3 regions of the Allobosea sp. GW823-FHT01F03 genome follow, and region 3 is predicted to be linked to each of the others. Evidence: predicted binding sites of a transcription regulator. Region 3 holds the regulator's gene; each other region holds the start of a gene.
The links. The regulator LexA, encoded in region 3, represses DNA repair genes until DNA is damaged. The targets are predictions, from matches to a motif close to TGTTCNNNNTGTGTTCNG.
Positions count from the first base shown of each region.

Region 1 (5,364 bases), 1.7 Mb from region 3:
CCGGCGCTTCGCGGAAGAGCCGGGCCATCTCCTGCGGGGTCTTGAGATGGCGCTCGGCATTGGCCTCGAGCAGGCGGCCGGCCCTGGCGATCGTCGTGCCCTCGCGAATGCAGGTCACGAGGTCCTGGAGATCGCGCTGTTCCGGCGCGTCGTAGAGCACATCGTTCGTGGCGATCAGCGGAGTGCGGGTCGCAGCCGCGACGCCTCTCAGCCGGGCGAGGCGGCGGCGATCATCGCCACGGCGCGACATGGTGGCGGCGAGCCAGACCGCGCCGGGCGCGGCGGCGTCGAGCCGGGCGAGCAGCTCTGGCAAGCCATCGAGCCGGCGTTCCGGCATGACGATCAGCAGGAGGTCGCGGGCGTCGCGCAGGAGATCGTCGAGGACGAGAATGCATTCGCCCTTCGTTTCCGTTTTCAGATTTCCAGCGGTCAGCAGGCGGCAGAGCCGGCCCCAGCCGGCGCGATTGGCGGGATAGGCGACGATATCGGGCGTGCCGTCGACGAAGACCAGCCGGCTACCGGTGACGAGCTTGAAGGCCTTCGCCTTCGCTTGGAGCCATTCAGGCGTGAAGGGCAGGTCGGCGAAGGCCGGATTCTCGACCCAGACATATTCGCCGGGACTGCCGCCGTGGCGTAGCTTCTCCCGCGGAGGCAGCCCGTCCTCACGCAGATCGCGCAGCGCGCTCCAGGCCCGCACCACGCCGGCGAGCGTGTTGCGGTCGGCGATGCCGAGGCCGGTCTGACCGAGCAGCAGCGCGGTCATGACCAGGTTCGGCCCGGGCGAGGCGCCGCGCAGGAAGGAGAAATTCGTCGCGGCGACGGGCTCGGCGTAAGTCATCATGCGAACAGCCCGTGCAGGAACCAGCGCGGCTGGACGCTCTCGCGATCGTAGAGCCCGGCGCGGAACAGCCAGAAGCGGCGACCCTGCGCATCCTCGACGCGGTAATAGTCGCGCGTCGGCTCGTCCGGTCCGTCGCGCCACCATTCCGGCGCGATCCGCTCCGGCCCCTCGGCGCGGGCGATCTCGTGCAGCACCCGGCGCCAGCGAAAGCGCAAGGGCGGGCCGTCCGGCACCTCGGCGAGCGTCTCGACCGGCTGCGGCGGCTCGAAGAGCTGGAGCGGCCGCGCCGGCGGTTCGCCCGCTTCGGGCTTCGGCCAGGGCTGCATCTCGGATGGCGCGCCGACGGCCGGGACCGCGCCGGCTTCCCGCTCGGGATGATGGGAGTTGCGGGCGACGAAGCGCAGCACCCGGTCACGGCCGAAGCGGGCGACGAGCCGGTCGACCAGATCGGCCACCGCCTCCTCCTCGACGGCGCGCCCGTCGAGGCTCGCCTGCGGCGTCCCGAGCGGCTCGCAGACCGGCACGGCGAGGCGGATCGCATCGAAGCCGAAACCGGGATCGAGCGGGTCCGCCAGCGTGTCGATGCGTTCGCGGTAGAGCCGCAATATGGCGGCGGGATCGCGCGAGGGCCGGCCGGTCTCGAGGGACAGGCGCCGGACGGCGCCGTCGCTGCGGAAGAAGCTGATCTCGAAGGCGCGCCCGCCCTCGCCGCGCTGCTCGAGGCTACGGACCGCCTCGTCGAGCAAATGCCGCAGGATCGCCTCCAGCCCATCGGTATCCTGCAAAGGCTCGGGGAAATGCCGCTCGACCATGCAATCGGGCGGCAGCCGCAAGGGGGTGATGCGGATGTCCTCATGGCCGAGGATACGCCGCAGCCGCCTGGCGAGGGCTTCGCCGAAGCGGGCCGACAGCGTGCCCGAAGGGCGGGCTGAAAGATCAGCGAGCGTCTTCAGCCCGGCTCGCGACAGGGCGAGAACGATCTCGGCCGGCGCTTCCAGAGCGGCGACCGGCAGGAGCCGGGTGTGCTCCGCATCGCCGCCCGGCGGGGAGACGGCACAGTCGCCGAACCGGGCGAGCGCCCGCGCCGCCTCGGGCGTGCCGGCGATGCTGGCGCGCAGCTGGAGGCCGAGCCGGCGCAGCCGGATGCCGATCTCCTGGCGCAATGCCGCCTCGCCGCCGAAGAGATGGGCGCAGCCGCTGATGTCGAGCACCAGCCCATGCGGTGGATCGAGCGCAACCAGCGGGGTGAAGCGGTCACAGAGCCCGGTAAGGCGTTCGAGGAAGCGCGCATCGGCGGCGGGATCGGCCTCGGCGATGGCGAGATCGGGAATGCGGGCGCGGGCATCGGCGAGGGTCAGGCCGCGGGTCAGGCCGAGCGCGACGGCGCGCCGGTCGCAATCGGCGAGCCTGAGCGCACCGCCCTCCTTCTCGACCAGGACGAGCGGCCGCTCATCCAGCCCGGCGCCAGGCGGGAGCGCCCTCTGCCGATGCAGCCGGTCGCTCGCCAGGAAGGGAAACCAGAGGGCGAGATAGCGGCGCTGCATCGCTTCGGCCTCCATCCTCCCGGTTCCATTCCTGGAAAGATCGTCGCTCACGGTTCCACTCCACACGCCACTCACACTCACCGAGGCCGCCGCGATGGCGCAGCAGCCTCAAACTGAAGGCCGGATCGCCCGGCGCATTGGCCTCGCGCGGCCGCGACGGCAGAACCCGCACCAGCCAGCGGGTCGTCGCCGCGCTCGGCGCCGGCTCAGGAGAGACCCGCAGGAGCAGGGTCATGACGCCGGAAGCCTCGGCTGCCAGAGCAAGGCGCCGGCTGGCGGTCAGGTCGAGCTGGCGCGGCTCGCCCCAGGGCTCGATCAGCGCCGCGCCGAGAGCCGAACAGCGGGCCGCCTCGGCCCCAGCACGCAACACGCCCTCGGCATCGCGGGCCCGCACCAGCAGAACCTGCGCGGGGTCGAGGCCGAGCTCGGCGAGGCCGGACGGGTGCAGCCGGCCGGCCTCGGCCGCCAGAAAATCCTGCCGAACCCAGAGCAGCGGCCGCATCCCCGCGGCCCGCAGGGCCAGCGCCGCGGCGAAGCCGGTCGCGGCGGGCAGATCGGCTCCAGCCGAGGCATAGATCTCGTGCAGGGCGGCGCGGGCGATGCCGCCGCCCAGCGGCTCGTCCAGCCCCGCCATGCCGAAATCGACCCGCTCCACCGGCGCGAGCTCGCGCGCCAGCCCCGCCAGAGCGAGGCTCTGCCGGAGGCCGGCCAAGGAGCGGGAAGAAGCGTCGGACATGGGATAATGTTCACTATTTGTTCTGACATAAAACCACTCCCAAACTCTGCCGGAGTCAAGCCCGGATATGCGGCCCGCTCCTTGCCAGAAAGGCGAGACATGGCAGGAATCGCCTCCCAGCCGGCCGAACTGTCGCCAATCGCAGGTTTTCTGTCATATCAAGGAAATGCCGATCGGCTTGCTGCGAGGCAGGTACGCCCGCCGCCGCCTTCCCGGGGACAGAGATGAGCTCAGGACTGTTCGCGCTTCTCGACGACATCGCCGGCCTCGCCAAGGTCGCGGCCGCCGCGCTCGACGATGCGGCGGGCCAGGCGACCAAGGCGGGCGCCAAGGCTGCGGGCATCGTCATCGACGATGCGGCCGTGACGCCGCGCTATGCCGTCGGCTTCTCGGCCGATCGCGAGCTGCCGATCATCGGCAAGATCGCCCTCGGCTCACTCAAGAACAAGCTCATCTTCCTGCTGCCGGCGGCTTTGGTGCTGAGCTTCATCGCGCCCTGGGCGATCACGCCGCTCCTGATGGCAGGCGGCGCCTATCTCTGCTTCGAGGGCTTCGAGAAGGTCTACGAGCTCGTCATGCCGCATGCCGGGCACGAGGCGGCGCAGGGCGAAGCCACGGCCGAAATCCTCGATGCCACGCAGCTTGAGGCACAGAAGATCTCAAGCGCGATCAAGACCGACTTCATCCTCTCCGCCGAGATCATGGCGATCACGCTCGCGACCGTCACCGCCTCGTCCTACTGGACGCAGGCCCTGGTGCTTGCCGTGGTCGGCCTCGGCATGACCCTGCTGGTCTATGGCGCCGTCGCCCTGATCGTGAAGGCGGACGATGCAGGCGCCGCGATGGCGCGGACCGGCAAGCCGCTGATCCGGCCGATCGGCCGCGGCCTCGTCCTCGGCATGCCGCATTTCCTGAAAGCGCTGAGCGCAGTCGGCACCGCCGCGATGCTCTGGGTCGGCGGCGGCATCATCATCCATGGCCTCGCCGGCTACGGCCTCGACGGGATCGAGCACGCCATTCACGGCGTCGCGGTGGCGGTCGGGCAGGCCGGCCCGGCGGCCTCCGGCCTGCTGGAATGGCTGACCACTGCCGGCGCCTCGGCCGTGTTCGGGCTTGCGATCGGCGGGCTCTGCCTCGTCGGCATGCATTTCGTCGTCGAGCCGGCCCTCAGGATCTGGCGCGGCAGGGCGGCGAAGACCGCCGGCGCCGCGGCGAGGAAGTAGTCCAGCCGGCGGAAGCCCTGGCGGGCAGTACTTCGCTACCCAAACGACCACTACCGTGCCCTTGGCTCGCCGAATAATCTCACGCCACAGACATGCGGGGAAAGAGCATGACTCCGTTCCTGGTCGGCGCCGTCGCGTTCATCTTCGTGTTCGGCGCAGCAGCCGGCGGAATGCTGCTGCGCGCGCGCCTGCCGGATCATCATCTCTCCCCCGACTCCCGGGAGTTGATCAAGCTCGCCACTGCCATCATCGGAACCCTGTCCGCGATCGCGCTCGGCCTGCTGATCGCCTCGGCGAAACGCTCCTTCGACGAAGCCGGGACCGAGCTCAGAACCTCGGCGGCCCATGTCGTGCTCCTCGACCGGACGATGGCCCAATACGGGCCGGAGACGAAGCCGCTGCGCGTCGCCCTGCGACAGAGCCTCGAGACGAGGCTGAACGAGCTCAAAGATGAACGCGAGGGGCTGCTGCATGAGGGCCTCGACGTCGAGCCCATCCAGATCGGGCTCAGGCATCTCGTACCGGCCAATGACGGACAGCGCTGGCTTCAGGCCCGAGCCCTCCAGCTCAGCGGACAGATCTCGGAAATGAGGTGGCAGCGGCCGGAAACCGAGACCGGCGGCTTCCCAGGCATCTTCATCATCATCCTCGTCTTCTGGCTCGCTTTGCTCTTCGCCTCCTTCGGCCTGCTGAGCCCGGGAAATGCCACGGTCGTGGTGACGCTGTTAGGCTCGGCCTTGTCGGTGACGGCAGCACTGGTGCTGATCATCGACATGGACCACCCCTATCTCGGCTTCATCCGCGTCTCCGACCTGCCGCTCCAGCTCGCGCTCGCACGTCTCGGCCAGCCCTGATCCGCATCGCAGCCGCCGGTATTCCGCCTCCCCCCGCAAACATGCCGGGCGCCATGCATGGGCAGGGGCCGTCATCCCTACGCAAATCTGCTAGCTCCTCGCCCGAGGTCCAACGCACGGACCGCCGGACCTGTCATGCTGCAATTCCTCGCCACCAGCACGCCCT
Region 1 is NZ_CM179505.1:5,020,225-5,025,588, forward strand. It holds gene AC3RCC_RS23985 (error-prone DNA polymerase) at 1-841, opposite strand, end outside; gene AC3RCC_RS23990 (Y-family DNA polymerase) at 838-2,385, opposite strand; gene AC3RCC_RS23995 (ImuA family protein) at 2,291-3,121, opposite strand; gene AC3RCC_RS24000 (DUF808 domain-containing protein) at 3,346-4,344, shown strand; gene AC3RCC_RS24005 (bestrophin-like domain) at 4,452-5,198, shown strand; gene AC3RCC_RS24010 (AEC family transporter) at 5,334-5,364, shown strand, end outside.
Region 1: the regulator LexA is predicted to act here: its motif matches at 3,129-3,146, upstream of AC3RCC_RS23995 (ImuA family protein).

Region 2 (5,364 bases), 390 kb from region 3:
CCCTGATCCGGCTCATCCCATCCGCAAGCGACTTGCCGCCGGCCGCATAGAGCTGGTTCGCCTTGACCAGATAGAGGAAATGGTTGGCGTCCGAGACTTTTGCACGCGCCTCGCCGGCATTGTCGAGCACGCTCTGGACCTGGAACTTGTTGCCGAACGCCTTGGCCGGATCCTCGCCCTCCTTGGCCGGGCGGCGGCCGAAGGTGCCATTGGTCCAGTCGCCGTGATTGGCTTGCAGGGTGACGACGGTCAGAGCCTTGGCGAGGCCGGCATTGGGCGGCGTCTTGCCGTAGTAGTCGCCCTTGTTCCAGTTCGGATCGACCAGGATCGGAGCCGCCCAGACGTCGAGCCAGGCGATCAGCTGGGCATCGGCCTCGGCCGCGCCGATCACCGCCATCGCCTTGCCGACCATGTCGGGATGGCTCGCGGCCCATTCATAGGTCTGCAGCGCGCCCATCGAGGGGCCGGCGACCATGACCAGCTTCCTGATCCCGAGACTCTCGACCAGGGCCTTCTGGACATTGACGAAATCGCCGATGGTCACGACCGGGAAGTCGAGCGCGTAGGGCTTGCCGGTATCGGGATCGATCGAGGCCGGGCCGGTGGTCGTGGTCTTCGGATCGCCGGTGTTGAGATTGACCAGCGTGTCGGAGGCGATGACGAAATATTTGTCGGTATCGATCGCCTTGCCCGGGCCGATGATCGCGTCCCAATAGCCGGGCGCCGCATCCGAGGCCGCATATTTGCCGGCGGCGTGCGAATTCCCCGAGAAGAAATGGCAGATCAGGATCGCGTTCGATTTGTCGGCGTTGAGCGTGCCATAGCTCTCCCAGCCGACCTTGACGTTCTTCAGCGTGCGCCCGCCCTGCGTGGTGAAGCTCGGCAGGTCGAAGACCTTCTTCTCGACCAGCAATTCCTGAGCGTCCACCATTCCCGTGACCATCATCCCGACGACACCCAGCACGCCCGCGATCCAGCCCTTCATGCCGCGCTCCCTTGCTCCGGCCGGCTTCTCGGCCATGAAGCGGATCAGAGCGGATTTGGCCGGCTAACGGAAGGGGGCTTGCCCCCCGTCATGCTCGCCCCTGTGGCGAGCATCCACGTCTTGAACAGCGCATTGCAGGAAGGAAGACGTGGATGGTCGGGACAAGCCCGACCATGACGCGGAGTGCTATAGCGTCTCGAGCAGCCCCTTGATCAGCGCCCGGCGCGGAGCGATCGACGGGATCAGCCCGTATTCCTGCAGGGTGTGAGCGCCGTCGCCATCGATGCCGAGCCCGTCCAGCGTCGGGACGCCGAGCGCCGCGGTGAAATTGCCGTCCGAACCACCACCGGTCATCGGGCAGTCCTGCAGGTCGAAGCCGTTTGCGGCAGCGATCGCCCGTGCCTTCTCGAAGAGCGCGCTGACCTCGGCGCTCTTCTCATAGGGCGGGCGGTTCATGCCGCCGCTGACCGTGACCTTCACATCTGGGTCATGCGGCTTGAGGCCGAGGATGCGCTGTTCCATCAGCGCACCGTCGGCGACGGTGGTGACGCGGCAATCGACGCTGAACCAGGCATGCTGCGGCACGACATTCGCCGCGGTGCCGCCGCCGACCAGCGCGACCGTGGTGGTGATGCCGCGCGAATAGTCGGTCATGCCTTCGACGTCGAGGATCTGATGCGCCGCCTCGCGGATCGCGTTGCGGCCATCGGCATGGCGCGAGCCCGAATGGGCCGGGCGCCCCTCGATCTTCACCTCGAAGCGGCCGACGCCCTTGCGCGCTGTGACGATCTTGCCGCCCTCGCGTGCCGGCTCGGTGACCAGAACCGCCATCGACCGGCGCCCGATATCCTCGATCAGCCCGCGCGTCGTCGGCGAACCGATCTCCTCGTCCGGGGTGAACAGGAAGACCATCGGCCGGCGGGCAGCGCCGCCCTTGGCGGCGTCCTTGAAGGCCTGAAGCGCCAGCCAGGCACCGCCCTTCATATCGTAGACGCCAGGGCCGTAGAGTCGGTCGCCCTCGACCCGGACCGGCAGGTCCTTGGCGCTGGTGCCGACCGGGTGGACCGTGTCGAGATGCGACATCAGCGCGACCGCCTTCTCGCCATTGTCGACGCCGGCGCGCAGCACCAGGCTGTCGCCGAGCCCGTCACGGCCGGGAATGCGCTCGACGGCGATCGGCAGGCCTTCGACCTCCCTGGCGACGAGGTCCATCATGCCGTTGACGCCGGGCACGTGATGGGTGGGGCTCTCCAGCGCGACCCAGACGGAGAGCGCGGGAACGGCGGGATCGTGAATGGTCATGACGGCTTGGTTTCGCAGGACAGCGTGGCGATACCGAGGAGATTGGCCATTTCGCCGGCTTTGTCCATCGCCGCTGGCGGGCAGCGGCCCTGCGGTCCGCGGGCAGGCGCGCTCAGCTCAGCTAACGCAGCCCGGCCGGCGTCTCGATCTGCGCATGATAGCGCAGCCTTGGCCCCAGGATCAGCGCGGGAGCGCCTTCGACCACCAACTCGCGATAGAGCGCGGCGATCGGACCCAGCTCCGGATGCGCGAGGCAGAAGCCGCGCAAGCGTGCCCCGAGATCGGCGATCGCCGCCATCGAGCGCAGCTTGCCGCGCCTGTCGATCACGGAATGCACCGCCCCGTCGAGCGGCAGCACACCGTCGTCGGGAATGGCGAAATCGAAGGCCGGGCCGTTCGCCGGAAGCGCGACCTTGCGGCCGAAGACGCCGCCGCGGCCTGCGAGCACGGTATCGATCGCATCGGTCCGTGCCACCCAGCCGCGCAGGCGTCGCCCCTCCTCCCAGTCGGCCCTCATCTGCCTTTGATCGTCGAGGCCGAACCAGCGCGCCCGGCCGGGCGCCTCACCCTCGGGATCCAGCGCCACGATCTCCAGATAAACGCCGTCGCCAAGCTGAAGCAGGTGATTATGCGTGCCCATGTAGCGATGGTGCTGGCCGAAGGGGACATCGAGATCGAGACAGGCGCGGACATGCGCGACGCCCTCGGCGAGCGTCGGTGCGATCACGGTGAGATGGTCCAGTCTCAGCATGCCTCGCTTCTCGCCCCTGCTCGCGCCTCATCTCGCAGCATACGAAAAGAGGCGCCTCCTGCGAGACGCCTCCCTGAACCACAGAGCGACAACGCCGCCCCCAAACAGCGAGAAACTAGAACGGGATGTCGTCGTCGAGATGGCTCGACGAGCGCGAGGAGCCGCCGCCCGAACCGCCGCCGGACATCGCCGGCTGGCGCGAGCCGCCGCCGCTGCCGCCCATCGGGCTCTGGCGGCCGAAGGAGCCGCCGCCGGAGGAGCGATCCTCGAAGGAACCGCCGCCGCCCTCGCCATATTCATCCGAGCCGCCCTGGCCGCGGCTGTCGAGAATGGTGAGTTCGCCGCGGAAGCGCTGCAGCACGATCTCGGTCGTGTACTTCTCGACGCCCTGCTGGTCCTGCCATTTGCGGGTCTGCAGCTGGCCCTCGATGTAAACCTTCGAGCCCTTCTTCAGATATTGCTCGGCGACCTTGGCGAGGTTCTCGTTGAAGATCACCACCGAATGCCACTCGGTGCGCTCCTTGCGCTCACCCGACTGCTTGTCGCGCCAGGTTTCCGAGGTGGCGATGCGCAGATTGACGACCGGCTCGCCACTTCCGAGGCGCCGCACCTCGGGGTCGCGCCCGAGATTGCCGACCAGAATGACCTTGTTGACGCTACCAGCCATGACAGGCTCCGTTTTCCTGCGCACTTCATCACGAACCGGCCGATCGACCGGAAGCGGACCCTAGCGATCCATCATCGCTTTATCAATGATGTTCCTGTTTTGTTCAAGCATAAAATCCCGAGTTGTCCCCGGAGATTCGCAACCGGTCCGTCCGTTCCCCAGGCCTGAAATCCGCCGCGGCATCGGCGCCCGCATCGGCTTGGGCACGGCAGGGTCCTGTGGCATCGGACCAAAAAGTGGAAGCCACTTTTCGGAAAACTCCGATGCGATAACAATGAGATAGATCGCCGCGCGTCCATTCGGACGCGCGACGATCTGGCGCGCTTCAGCCCGGAGATTTAGAGTTCATCGGCAATCCTCGGTCCGGCGATCATTCGGAGTTCAGGATGAACACTGCAAATCTCCAACTCGAAGGTCTTTTGCTCGCGGCTGCTGCCCTCTTCGGAGAGTTGAAGCGAAAAGGCCAGCTGGACAGCAGCCAGATCGAGGCGGCGCTCGATCGTGCCGACCAGGGCGCCTCCGCCCGGGCGACGGAGCTCTCCGATGCCAATCAGGAGGCAATCCGCTTTCCGATACGCTTCCTGCGCCAGGCACTGCGCGACGATGCCGGCCCGCTCGACTACAGCACCATTGCCGCCGAGATCGGCCGTTCGCTGGACCTGAGAGCAAATCAAAGCCCGGGCAAATAGGGCTTCCGAGCCGCCGCCGAAGACTTCAACCGCGCCCTCTCTGCCGATCCAGCGCGCCCTGCAACTGCTCGACGCGGATCGCCAGGGCTTCCCTGGTCAGGTTGACGCCCTCCGGCGCGCCGTCGATCGACAGAAGGACGCCGCGCTCGGCCATGTCGAGCTGTTCCTGCGCGAGCTCCAGATGCTTCCTGAGCATCTGCGTGACGCGGTCCTTGGCCACCGGGTCCGTATCCATAGCGCCCTCGCCTGTTCACCCCCCAGCACGCGACGATCGCACGGCCGGAGCCACTCGCCAACTCTCGGCACCTTCCGCCGTCCGGACCTGCGGCTCCGGCCCTGCAGCGGCGAGCTTCGCTCCGCCCTCGGCCCGCGCCAATCGTGAAAGCCGCTCCGCCATGACGCCAGCGAGCGCCTCGGACGAGCAGCGCCGCCGCCACCAGTCGAGCGCGCTCCTGTGCAGTTCGGCGAGGCGCTCCGGGTCGGCTAGCAGGCCGTTCACGCAAGGGCCTAGCTCGGACCAGTCGTCGAGCTGGATGAAGGGGCAGTCCGCGAAGAACCAGTGCCGGGGCACCCGGTCGCAGATCACGACGCAGCCCTGTCGCATGCCCTCGAACAGCCGGAAAGTCTCCGTCGAGGAACCGCGCGGCGCGAGGCAGATCTTGGAATCGGCCATCAGCTCGGAATAGCGGACCCCATCGGAGAGGATCCCATTCATGTAGGAGCCGGTGTCGGCCCAGAACACCTCGCCCGGCATTTCCGCGGCGAGCCGCTGCAACTCCTCGAGCATGCGCGAGCGCGCAATGTCCTTCGGCGTTCCCAGCAGCGCCCGGATCGAGAGCGGATGATAGGCGCGCTGCTTGACGCTGCCGATGAAGGAGACGGCGTAGCGGCGCTCGACGAAGGGCTTGCCGGGCAGGTCCGTCTGTCTGGCGTAGCCGAGGGGAACGGTCATGCCGCCCTCCTCTCGGGC
Region 2 is NZ_CM179505.1:2,910,840-2,916,203, reverse strand. It holds gene AC3RCC_RS14105 (E22 family MetX-like putative esterase) at 1-1,021, opposite strand, end outside; gene AC3RCC_RS14100 (M20 family metallopeptidase) at 1,172-2,287, opposite strand; gene AC3RCC_RS14095 (VOC family protein) at 2,409-3,038, opposite strand; gene ssb (single-stranded DNA-binding protein) at 3,154-3,705, opposite strand; gene AC3RCC_RS14085 (hypothetical protein) at 4,092-4,394, shown strand; gene AC3RCC_RS14080 (hypothetical protein) at 4,420-4,614, opposite strand; gene AC3RCC_RS14075 (glycosyltransferase family protein) at 4,645-5,364, opposite strand, start outside.
Region 2: the regulator LexA is predicted to act here: its motif matches at 3,795-3,812, upstream of ssb (single-stranded DNA-binding protein).

Region 3 (5,364 bases):
CCACCGCCTTGCAGGGCGCCCGCTCGAGCTGCGCGGCGTCGGAGGCGAGGTTCTGGCGGCGGAAGGCTTGGCGAGCATCTTCCCCCAGGAGGACATCGCGGTGATGGGCTTCGGCCCGGTCGTTGCCCGCCTGCCATTGCTGCTGCGTCGCATCTCTGACGCGGCGCAGGCTGCTGCCGCCTTCGCGCCCGATCTGATGCTGACGATCGACGCGCCTGACTTCAGCCTGCGCGTCGACAAGAAGCTGCGCCGGCTCAATCCTGCCGTGCCGATCGCGCACTGGGTCTGCCCGAGCGTCTGGGCCTGGCGCCAGGGCCGGGCGCGGCGCATGCGCCCGCATGTCGACAGGATCCTGGCGCTCCTGCCCTTCGAGCCGGAGGCGCTTGCGCGTCTCGGCGGACCAGACACCGTCTATGTCGGGCATCCGCTGATCGAGCGGCTCGCGGAACTGCGCCCTGGGCCGGATGAGGCCAGGGTTCGGGCCGACGCGCAGGCGCCGCTTATCCTCGTCCTGCCGGGCAGCCGTGGCTCCGAGATCCGCCACCTCATGCCCGCCTTCGGCGAGACGATCGCGCGCATCGCCCGGGCATTGCCGCGGGCACGCTTCGTCTTGCCGGCCGTGCCGCGTCTGGTCGAAGCCATTACCGGGATCGTCGCAAGCTGGCCCGTGAAACCCGAGATCGTGACGGGGGAGGCGGCCAAGCTCGCGGCCTTCCGTCAGGCGCGCGCGGCACTCGCCGCCTCCGGAACGGTGACGCTCGAGCTCGCCCTGGCGCAGGTGCCGACCGTCGCCGCCTATCGTGGTGCCGGCTGGGAGGCGGCGCTGGCCCGCCGCCTGATCAAGCTGCCGACGGTCATCCTGCCGAACCTCATTCTCGGCGAGAACGTCGTTCCCGAGTTCATCCAGGACGATGTGACGCCGGACGCGCTGGCCCTGGCTCTCACCGCGGTGATCGGCGACGGTGCGGCGCGCGACCGCCAGCTCGACGGTTTCGCCGCGCTCGAGCACAGGATGCGCAGCGCCGGCCCGAGCCCGGCCGCCAATGCCGTCGATGCGGCGCTGGCGCTGCTGCGGCAGCAGCCGGCATCGTAGCGCGGGATCGCCGAATTCGCCGCGGATCGGCAGTCCGCGGCGGTCAAGCCCACTGCCGCGACGGCCATCATCGTGCCCGGAATCGCCGGCCTGAGCTCTATCGCCGCTCCGTCTCTTCTTGCTGCCTTGTTCTCCGCAAAGCTTCGCGTGCAAGGAGAAGGACAGCTTTCACGCCCTGCAAGAGCGTGCTGAACCTCTCTTGCGGAACACATGGCGAACAGGTATGTTGTTCGTGCTTTGTTTCGATTCCGATGCGAAAGGCTGGGCGGCGAGATCATGCTGACACGCAAACAGTTCGAACTGCTTCGCTTCATCCATGAACGCCTGCGCGAATCCGGCGTCCCGCCCTCCTTCGACGAGATGAAGGATGCGCTCGATCTGCGCTCCAAATCCGGCATTCACCGGTTGATCATGGCGCTGGAGGAGCGCGGCTTCATTCGCCGGCTACCGAACCGCGCCCGGGCACTCGAAGTCATCAAGATGCCGGACGGAATCGGCGGTGCGCCGGGGCAGCGCGCCCGTTTCAGCCCGTCCATCGTGCAGGGGGGGCTCGGCCAGACTCCGCCTGCCCCAGCCGCCAACCTCGCCAAGCCGCGCCCCGCCACCGCTGAGGAGAACGGACGCACGACCGTTTCCATCCCGGTGATGGGTCGAATCGCCGCTGGCACGCCGATCTCGGCGATCCAGGATCGCAGCCACAGCGTCTCCATGCCGGCCGACATGCTCGGCGGCGGCGAGCACTACGCGCTGGAGGTCCGCGGCGACTCGATGATCGAGGCCGGCATTCTCGACGGCGACACCGTCGTCATCCGCAAGCAGGACACCGCCAACACCGGCGACATCATCGTCGCCCTGATCGATGACGAGGAGGCGACGCTGAAGCGCCTGCGCAAGCGCGGCTCCTCGATTGCCCTGGAGGCCGCCAACCCGGCCTACGAGACCCGCGTGCTCGGCCCGGATCGCGTCAAGATCCAGGGTCGGCTCGTCAATCTGATGCGGCGCTACTGAAGCAACCCGCTGTCCTCCGCCTGCTCCGCCGTTGCAGCGGCGGGTAGCGAGGTGGCAGGGGCGCGTCCCGGCTCCGGTGACGAAGGCGCGGCGACGGGAGCAGGCCGGGCCCGGGTCCAGGGCCGCAGGCGCGTCGCGTCCTCGGCGGTGTAGGAGCGCCAGTTTCCACCAGGCGAGGAGCCCAGCGCCGTCGCCCCGTCACGCGTGAGCGCAGCCCGGTCGATCAGCCGGGCGGTGCAGCTGCCATTGGCATGGAGCGGCGTCACGACGAGATCGGCGCGCAGGCAATCCTCGACGATAGCGATGCGGTCGCGAGTGTAGGCGACTTTGCGGCCGTCCCTGAGGCGGATCACGCAGCCGCGCGCATCGCAGGCGGCGCCTTCTCGCAAGGCCGGATCGTCCGGGGAGCGGGAATCCCCGTCGGCATGGAGCCATTGCGCCAGGACGAAACGGCTCGGCTTGCCTGCGAGGACGAGCCGCCCTTCGGGGCCGCGTACCAGAATGCCGGAACCGTCGCGCTCGATCAGGATGTCCGGCCGCGTCGGGTCCGTGGCGAGCGCCAGACCGGCGCAGAGCGGCAGTGCCGCCAGGTAGCGCAAGGCCGTCGTCCACAAGGTCAGCCAGAGCAGCGCCAGGGCGAACAGGGCGAGCGCCAGGGCGTCGAAGGCCGGCAGCACCACTGTCGAGCGCTCGATCCCGGCAACCCAGTGGGCGAGCCGCAGGACGAGGCCGGAGGCCCAGCCCATCAGGGCCCAGGCGGGCCAGTCGAGCCCGAAGGGATAGGCCAGCACGCCGAAGACCGCGGCCGGCATGACGATCAACGAGACGAAAGGCAAAGCGAGCGCGTTGCCGAGCAGGCCGAACGGGTTGAAGGTCTGGAAATGATAGACGCCGAAGGGTGCCGTCGCCGCCGTCGCCAGCAAGGTGGTGACGACGATGCCGACTGCGGAGAGCCAGAGCGGCCGCAAGGGCCAGGGCCAGCTCGCAGCGGCCGGGTCGGGTGAGCGCTCCTGCCAGCGCTCGGCGAAGGCGATCAGCGCGGCGACCGCGCCGAAAGACATCTGGAAGCTCGGCCCGAGCAGCGCCTCGGGCTCGCGCAGCAGCACGATGATCGCGGCGAGAGCGAGATTGCGCATGCTGAGGGCCGGCCGGTCGACCAGGATGGCGCCGAGCATCACCAGGGTCATGATCAAGGAGCGGACCGTCGCGACCTCGGCACCCGAGAAAACGCAATAGGCGGTGGCGCCGAACATGGCGGCGAGTGCGGCGAGCTTCTTGATCGGCCAGAAGAGGGCGAGGCCGGGCGACAGCGCCAGCAGCGCCCGTGCCAGCCAGAAGATCGTGCCGGCCGCCAGAACCATGTGCAGGCCGGAGATCGAGACGATGTGGTAGATGCCGGCGGCGCGCAGATCGTCATTGGTCGGTTCGGTGATCAGGCCGCGCTTGCCGGTCACCAGGGCGGCCGCCATCGCGCCCGCCTGCCCGCCGCCGATCGTGGCGATGCGCTCGGTCAGCGCATTGCGCGCCTGGTCGATGGCGATGCTCCAGGCGAGCTGCCGCGACGGCCGAGAAGGCGCCGGTGCCAGCGCGACCTTTCCGGCAATGCTGCCGACCGCGCCGATGCCGCGGAAGAAGGCGTCGCGGGCGAAGTCATAGCCGCCGGGACGCGCCGGTCCAGGCGGCGGCAGGAGCCGCGCGGTCGCCACGATGTGATCGCCGGGCTTCAAGGTCGTCGCGATGGTGCTGACGCGGACGCGCCTCGGGCGCTGCTGCGGTTCGACGCCCGGCAGGGCGGTGACCAGGACGACCAGACGGACGCCCTTCTCGCGCTGCTCCAGCGTCTCGACGAAACCGGTGATCTTGCCGACATGGAGCCGGGAGAGCGCCGGTGCCGCGATGCTCGCCGCCCGCCAGGCTCCGGCGCCGAAGCCGGCAAAGAGTGCGCCTAGCGCGACACAGACGAGCATGGCGCGGCGCCTGTGGCGCAATAGCAGCGCGGCGAGCGCGGACAGGGCGAGGCCGGCCAGCGGCGCCGCCGGGCTCGGCTCGCGATCGGCGAGGAAATACAGGACGACGCCGAGCCCGAGCGGCACCGGAAGCCAGTTGAAGAGGCGCCGCCGCTCGATCTCGGTTTCGAGCATGGCGCGGAGCGGGGCGTACCAGTTCGACGGGGTCCACACCGGGCTCAGCGACAGCCGATACGCCCACCTTGCCCCACCCCGCCAGGCGAGGGCGCGCGCGGAGGCCTTTCGGCGACGCCCGGGCGGTGCGGAAAGCATCGGCCTCCCTTTCGCCACCGGAACAGGAAGACGCTTAACGGCGGCCGCAAAGCCATGTTACAGCGACCGCGCCGGTTGTCAGCCCCGGCCGAGACCGCCCATGAGCCGGCTCTCGCCCTTCATCCGCCCGTTCCGTCGGAGTCCTTCTTCATGAGCGATGAGGTCGTCACGCGCTTTGCGCCGTCGCCTACCGGATTCCTCCATATCGGTGGCGCCCGCACCGCCCTGTTCAACTGGCTCTATGCCCGCCGCCATGGTGGCAAGATGCTGCTGCGCATCGAGGATACCGATCGCGAACGCTCGACCGATGCCGCCATCGCCGCGATTCTCGACGGCCTGTCCTGGCTCGGTCTCGATTGGGACGGGCAGACCGTCTACCAGTTCCAGCGTGCCGCCCGGCATCGCGAGGTCGCTGAGCAGATGCTCGCAGCCGGCAAGGCCTATTATTGCTATGCGACCCCGCAGGAACTCGACGAGATGCGCGAGAAGGCCAAGGCCGAGGGCCGGCCGATGCGCTATGACGGGCGCTGGCGCGACCGCGATCCGGCGACCGCACCGGCCGGCGCCAAGCCGGTCATTCGCCTGAAGGCCGAGCAGACCGGCGAGACTGTGGTCGAGGACGAGGTCCAGGGCCGCGTCGTCTGGCAGAACGAGAATCTCGACGATCTCGTCCTGCTGCGCTCGGACGGCAACCCGACCTATATGCTCGCCGTGGTCGTCGACGATCACGACATGGGCGTCACCCATATCATCCGCGGCGACGACCACCTGACCAATGCGGCACGGCAGACGCAGATCTATCAGGCGATGGGCTGGAAGGTGCCGAGCATGTCGCACATCCCGCTGATCCATGGGCCGGACGGCGCAAAACTGTCGAAACGCCACGGTGCGCTCGGCGTCGACGCCTATCGCGCCATGGGCTATCTGCCGATCGCGCTGCGCAACTATCTGCTGCGTCTCGGCTGGAGCCATGGCGACCAGGAG
Region 3 is NZ_CM179505.1:3,305,770-3,311,133, reverse strand. It holds gene lpxB (lipid-A-disaccharide synthase) at 1-1,093, shown strand, start outside; gene lexA (transcriptional repressor LexA) at 1,370-2,101, shown strand; gene AC3RCC_RS15855 (ComEC/Rec2 family competence protein) at 2,095-4,281, opposite strand; gene gltX (glutamate--tRNA ligase) at 4,531-5,364, shown strand, end outside.